3 regions of the Exiguobacterium sp. SH3S1 genome follow, and region 1 is predicted to be linked to each of the others. Evidence: riboswitches for the same ligand, from Rfam matches in the RefSeq annotation. Region 1 holds a riboswitch; each other region holds the start of a gene.
What was found. A riboswitch is a leader RNA that binds a small molecule or an ion and turns the genes downstream of it on or off. The one in region 1 is predicted to bind S-adenosylmethionine.

Region 2: linked by a shared signal. The riboswitch ahead of metK (methionine adenosyltransferase) and the one ahead of EVJ26_RS08815 (Na+/H+ antiporter NhaC family protein) in region 1 are both predicted to bind S-adenosylmethionine.
Region 3: linked by a shared signal. The riboswitch ahead of EVJ26_RS13065 (MetQ/NlpA family ABC transporter substrate-binding protein) and the one ahead of EVJ26_RS08815 (Na+/H+ antiporter NhaC family protein) in region 1 are both predicted to bind S-adenosylmethionine.

What each region holds. Positions count from the first base shown of each region.
Region 1 is NZ_SJUW01000006.1:174,468-176,736, reverse strand. It holds gene EVJ26_RS08820 (GGDEF domain-containing protein) at 1-1,073, shown strand, start outside; SAM riboswitch class I at 1,172-1,267, shown strand; gene EVJ26_RS08815 (Na+/H+ antiporter NhaC family protein) at 1,337-2,269, shown strand, end outside.
Region 2 is NZ_SJUW01000002.1:155,223-157,491, forward strand. It holds gene metK (methionine adenosyltransferase) at 1-1,032, opposite strand, end outside; SAM riboswitch class I at 1,164-1,283, opposite strand; gene pckA (phosphoenolpyruvate carboxykinase (ATP)) at 1,601-2,269, shown strand, end outside.
Region 3 is NZ_SJUW01000015.1:36,652-38,920, reverse strand. It holds gene EVJ26_RS13070 (iron-containing alcohol dehydrogenase) at 1-856, shown strand, start outside; SAM riboswitch class I at 898-1,001, shown strand; gene EVJ26_RS13065 (MetQ/NlpA family ABC transporter substrate-binding protein) at 1,079-1,900, shown strand; gene EVJ26_RS13060 (methionine ABC transporter ATP-binding protein) at 1,910-2,269, shown strand, end outside.

The sequences.
Region 1 (2,269 bases):
AGACGAACTTGCTCGTCGTCAGTAGCATCGCGGCCGCCCTCACGTTCTTTATTAAGCGGTTGATGATCCAAAAAGGGCGCCAAGACGCGTTCAAGTCATTGATCGAACAGTACGATGAAGCGAAAGAGGCCGTCTCCCTGTCTCAAAGCGAGGCCCAGGCGATTGAAGTGTTCTTGAGTCAATGTGAGCGCCTCAACCAATATGATAAAGGGTTTGTCGAGTTCGTCCTGTTCGACCGAACGCTCTATTTCGATTTGTTGACGCGACAGCCGATCGACCGTCCGATCGTCTTCGACTTGATTGAAGCGCGCCATCCACACGCCAAGTCTGTCGATTATGAGATGCGCTTCGAATGGGACGCAGCGTTGTCAGAAGCGTTTCATGACGATTACCACAGCTTCATCTCGGTCCAGTCAGAAGAGATTGACGGGATCCGCACACGCATCGTCATGATCGGTGAACACGTCTATGGCTATCCGCCCATCATTCAAAACGAGATGATGAAACTGTTGAAGTCGTTCAACCGAACAATCAGCCGTTGCCACGAACGCGACCGCCTATACACGGAAAGCCGCACCGATAGCTTGACGCTGCTCGCCAACGCGCGCGCGTTCTACGAGTATGGGATTCAACAAATCTCGGACGGCTCGATGTACCCGATCTCAGTCGCGATGCTCGACATCGACTTCTTTAAAAAAATCAATGACACGCACGGTCACCAAGTCGGAGACAGCGTGCTCCAAGAGTTCGGACGGCGAATTCGGCAAGTGCTCCGGACCGATGACTTTGCGGCCCGTTACGGGGGCGAGGAGTTCATCTTGCTGCTCAATCATTGCGACGTCGACCAAGCCGTCGATATCGCCGAACGGATTCGACAGAAGATTGAAGATAAGCCGTTCCGTGTCGATGGGGTCGATATTCCCGTGACCGCCTCGATCGGCGTCGATACGATTCAAGCGTTCGGCGACAAACGGCTTGATGATACGATTCGTAACGCTGACCGGGCCCTTTACGTCGGCGGCAAGTACGCCGGTCGTAACCGCGTCGCCCATTATAATTTTTTGACGACATGACTTCCCCCCGCGTCCATTGGCGCAGGGGGATTTCTGTTGACAACCCGATTTGAAACAGGTACGTTAGAAAACGTGTCTAACAACTACATCATGACGACTTTTTATCAAGAGAGACGGAGGGACTGGCCCTTAGATGTCTCGGCAGCGGGTAACCCGTGCCAAATCCAGCGAGCGTTCTGCTCGAAAGATGAAAAGGGTGTCTCTTACAGAGAGCCTTTTTCGGAAGGCTCTCTTTTTCTATTCTATGAAATGAGGTGAATCGATTGGAACAACCAACAGCTAACAAATGGGCGCTCTTGCCCTTGCTCGTCTTCCTCGTCTTCTTTATCGGGGCAGGTATTTATTATGGTGACTTTTACAAGTTCCCGGTGCTGATCGCGGCGTTGATCGCTTTAATTGTCGCCGCGATGATGACGAAAGGAAGCGTCACACAGACCGTCGAACGTATCGCCCAAGGCGCCGGTAATCCAGGTATCTTGATCATGATATTCATCTTCCTGCTCGCTGGCGCGTTCTCGAACGTCGCCGGTGCAATCGGTGCGATTGACGCGACGGTCAATGCGGCGTTGACGTTCCTGCCGCCGTCACTCTTACTGAGCGGATTGTTCGTCATCGCTGCCTTCATCTCGATGGCGATGGGCACATCGACCGGTACGATTGCCGCGCTCGCCCCGATCGCGCTCGGCATCCATCAAGAGAGCGGGGTCAATATCGCGATCGCGGCCGCGGCCGTTGTCGGCGGGGCCATGTTCGGAGACAACTTGTCATTCATCTCAGATACGACAATCGCCGCCGTCCGGACACAGCGGACGAACATGCGTGACAAGTTCCGGACCAACTTTTGGATCGTGCTCCCGGCCGCAATCATCACGACCGTCCTGTTAGCCGTTCTCTCAAGTGGAGAATCGACGATTGAAGTGGCCGCGTTCGAATGGTACAAATTGATTCCGTATCTCGCCGTCATCGTCCTCGCCTTGACCGGACTGAACGTCATCCTCGTTTTGCTCGGCGGCATCGCGCTCGCTGGCATCATCGGACTGATTGACGGAAGCTTGGCCGTCACGTCTTACGTCACGGCGATGGCCGACGGTATGATGGGCATGGCCGAGATCTCGCTCTTGACGTTATTCATGGGCGGACTCGTCGGGCTCATCTCGCATAACGGTGGACTCACCTATTTACGAGACGCACTCACG
Region 2 (2,269 bases), on a different contig from region 1:
GAGTTCAACGAGTTCAGTCTCGCTCAATTTACCAGTGCCGAACGTGTCCACCGCGATTGAAACCGGGTGTGCGACACCGATCGCGTATGCAAGTTGAACTTCCGCTTTGTCAGCAAGTCCAGCTGCAACGAGGTTTTTCGCCACGTAGCGGGCCGCGTATGCTGCCGAACGGTCAACTTTGGTAGGATCTTTACCTGAGAACGCACCACCGCCGTGGCGAGCATATCCACCGTATGTGTCGACGATGATTTTACGTCCTGTAAGACCTGCATCACCTTGTGGTCCACCGATGACAAAACGGCCAGTCGGGTTGATGAAGTACTTTGTCTCGGCATCGATGAGTTCAGCCGGGATGACTGCTGCGATCACGTGTTCTTTAAGGTCCGCTTGGATTTGCTCGAGCGTGATGTCTTCTGCGTGTTGCGTCGAGATGACGATCGTATCGATACGGACCGGGTTGTTGTCTTGGTCGTATTCAACAGTTACTTGCGTCTTACCGTCTGGACGAAGGTAAGTGAGCGTTCCGTTTTTGCGGACTTCTGCCAAGCGACGTGACAATTTGTGAGCGAGTGAGATTGGGAGCGGCATGAGTTCAGGTGTCTCGTTCGTTGCATAACCGAACATGAGGCCTTGGTCACCGGCACCAATCGCATCGATTTCTTCGTCAGTCATTTGACCTTCACGAGCTTCGAGCGCTTGGTCGACACCGAGTGCGATGTCTGCTGACTGCTCGTCGATTGCTGTGAGTACAGCACAAGTCTCAGCGTCAAAACCATATTTGGCGCGCGTGTAGCCGATCTCACGAACAGTTTCACGTACAACTTTCGGGATATCCACGTAAGTCGATGTCGTGATTTCACCAGCTACGAGCACGAGACCTGTCGTGACAGACGTCTCAGCCGCAACGCGGGCGTTTGGATCTTCAGCCAAAATTGCATCCAAAATCGCATCTGAGATTTGGTCACAAATTTTATCCGGATGTCCTTCAGTGACGGACTCCGAAGTGAAAAGTCGACGGTTCAAGTTTGACATTTCGAAAAACCTCCTATTAATAAGGGTGATGTGTGGACGGTACTCGTTCCCCTTACGCGTTGCTTTGGGACGGTAATGAAAAAAACCTTTCGCCACGTTCAATGGGAAAGGTTGAATCGTTCTTCCTTACCCTCTTATCGTTCGAAGCTGTCGCTTCGCTTCAGGATAGCACCTTTTCCGAAAAAGACTACAGGATCGGACGGTTGCTGGGCTTCGTAGGGCCTTGTTCCCTCCACCGCTCAGAATAAGAGTATCCGTTACGAACACCATCATATAAATGCCATACCGTTCTGTCAAGCGTATCTGCTTAATTTGTAAATTTCTTCGTAATCACGGAAATCATTTATGTTTGTGAAATATCAAACATTTTTTTGACGGTTTCCGTTTTTTCACTCCCCGCTTATACAGAATATGTTAGAATGTCTTTGTAAGAAAGCGCTTACTTTAAAGGGTAAAGAAATGCTTGTTTTCGATTAGTGTGTCACATATAATGAAAATGTCATACTAATTAAACGCGGAAGTATGCGGATTTCATCCACATCTATTTAGGGGAAAGGTGGGATTCAGGATGGCGACTACGCTCCTGAAAATCGAAGAATTAATTAAGGGTGCCGATGTATTACGGAACTTAACGGTTCCAGAACTGGTGGAAGAAGCCATTCGTAACGGTGAAGGCGTACTGACGAAAGACGGGGCTTTATCGGTCAGTACAGGGAAATTCACAGGACGGTCACCGAAAGACAAATTCGTCGTCCAAGATGAAGTCAGCAACTCGTTAGTGGACTGGGGGCCGATCAATCAGCCGATCGCAGAAGAAAAGTTCACCGCTCTTCTCGACAAAGTCCTCACCCATCTCGAGACGAAACAGAAGCTGTATTATCTCGAAGCTTCGGCTGGAGCTGACGAGCACTACACGCTACCTGTACGCGCCATCACCGAGTACGCGTGGCACAGCTTGTTCGCGAAGCAGTTGTTCTTGCGAGAGTGGCCGACGAGAGCTGCGTTTGACCCGTTCACGGTCATTTATGCACCGAGCTACAAGGCCGACCCAACAGTTGACGGGACGAACTCAGAAACATTTATCCTCGTCTCGTTCGCCAAACGTACCATTCTGATCGGGGGAACAGAATACGGCGGCGAAATTAAAAAATCGATTTTCTCGGTCATGAACTTCCTATTACCTGAACAGCACGTCTTGTCGATGCATTGCTCGGCCAACGTCTCGGACGCCGGGGAG
Region 3 (2,269 bases), on a different contig from region 1:
GTTCCGTGGCGAATGCACGGACGCGGAGGTCGAACGGCTCCGTTTGAAGGATGTGGATGTCCTCCTTGCCGTCGGTGGGGGCAAGCTCGTCGATACGGCGAAACTCGTCGCTTACCGGCAAGGTGTCCCGCTGATCGTCATCCCGACGCTCGCCTCGAACTGTGCCGCCTTCACACCGCTCAGCGTCATCTATGACGAGCAGGGCGCCTATGACCGCTACGACGTGTTCCGCGTCGTCATCGAGCGGGTCATCGTCGACGCGAGGGTCGTGACGGACTCGCCGTACGACTACTTCCGAGCCGGCGTCATCGACACGGTCGCCAAGTTTTACGAGGCCCGCTATTTGAGCGGCGACAGTTCGCCTGATGCCGGCGTCAATACCGGTCTCGCCTTGGCCGAGCAATGCGGCCGGCTCGTCGAACTCGACTTGAGTGAGTCCAGTTTCACCGCGTATGGGCCAGAGACCCGGTTCGCGGTCGATCACATCCTTGCCGTCGGCGGTGCCGTCGGTGGTTTCGGGGACGCCGGGACACGCGTCGCCGTCGCCCACGCCGTCCACAACGCGCTCAGCCGCTTCGAGTCGACCCATCCGTTCTTACATGGCGACAAGGTCGGCTTCGGCCTCCTTGTCCAAGAACGGTTGCGTGGCTCGTCTGACGCCCCGTATTTAGAGGCGTGGCTCGCCAGGATCGGCGCGCCGACGTCACTTGAGACGCTCGGACTCGTTCCGGCCGACATCCCGCAACTGGTCGACGCGGTCCGGGCCGAGACTGAATTGCAACGCTCACCCGTCCCGCTCGATATTGACTATTTGAAAATAATTTTTGAAAATTCAGTATTTTCTGTTTACAAATAAAAGGATTAAAAGTAAGATGATAACAATTAAATAAGACCGATAGCTTATCAAGAGTGGTGGAGGGACTGGCCCTATGAAACCCGGCAACCAGATCGTAACGATCATGGTGCTAATTCCAACAGACGAAACGTCTGGGAGATGAGCGTGTCCGACTGTCTTTGACTTGTCGTGCCCGCCACTCTTTATGAGTAGCGGGCTTTTATTTTGGAGGAGGAATCATTCATGAACATCAAACAGAAAACAGTACTCGCAGGAACATCTCTACTCGCGGCCATCGCCTTGTCGGCGTGCGGCCAATCGGACGCGAGCGAAGCGCTCAGCACAGAATCCCTCACGATCGGCGTGACAGGCGGACCGCACCAGCAGATCGCCGAGAAAGTAAAAGAACTCGCAGCCGAGGATGGCCTCGAGCTCGACATCAAAGTGTTCAACGACTACAACACGCCGAACACGGCGCTCGACGAAGGCAGCCTTGACGTGAACAGTTACCAGACGCTGTCGTTCCTCGAGCTGCAGAAGTCGGACAAAGGCTATAAGATCGACGACGTGTTCAAGACGGTCGCTTTCCCGATGGGGCTCTATTCGGATAAGCTGACGGACATCAAGGAGTTGAAGGAAGGCGATAAAGTCGCCGTCCCGAACGACCCGGCGAACGAACTTCGGGCGCTGCGCCTGTATGAGACGGCCGGACTCATCACCTTGAAAGAAGGATTGACGGACAAGGCGACGAAACGTGACATCGCCGAGAACCCGCTCAACCTCGAATTCATCGAGCTCGAGGCGTCACAGCTCCCGACCCAGCTCCCGGAAGTCGCGCTCGCGGCCATCAACACGAACTTCGCGATGGGTGCCGGCCTATCGATCAATGAGGACGCCTTGTTCCATGAAGACACGGTCGACAACCCGTACCCGAACTACGTCGTCGTCCGTACCGACAACAAGGACGATGAAGTCGTCGAGACACTCAAATCTTACTACCACTCGGACGAGGTCCGGACGTTCATCGAAGAGACGTTCAACGGCTCGATCGTCCCAGCGTTTTAAGGAGGCACTATGATCGCACTCAAACAGATCTCAAAAACATTCACGGTAAACAAAGGGACCGTCACGGCGCTCGACGACGTCTCGCTGACGATTGAAAAGGGCGAGATCTTCGGCATCATCGGTCGGAGCGGCGCCGGCAAGAGCACGCTCATCCGCATGATCAATCTGCTCGAACGGCCGACGTCAGGTCAAGTCGAGATCGAAGGGCAAGACATCACGACGCTCGACAAAAAAGGGTTATCGAAGCTCCGTCACCGCATCGGGATGATCTTCCAGCACTATAACCTGTTGAAGACGGCGACCGTCGAAGACAACGTCGCCATCCCGCTCCGCCTAGAAGGACTCGATAAACGCTCGATCAGCGAGCGG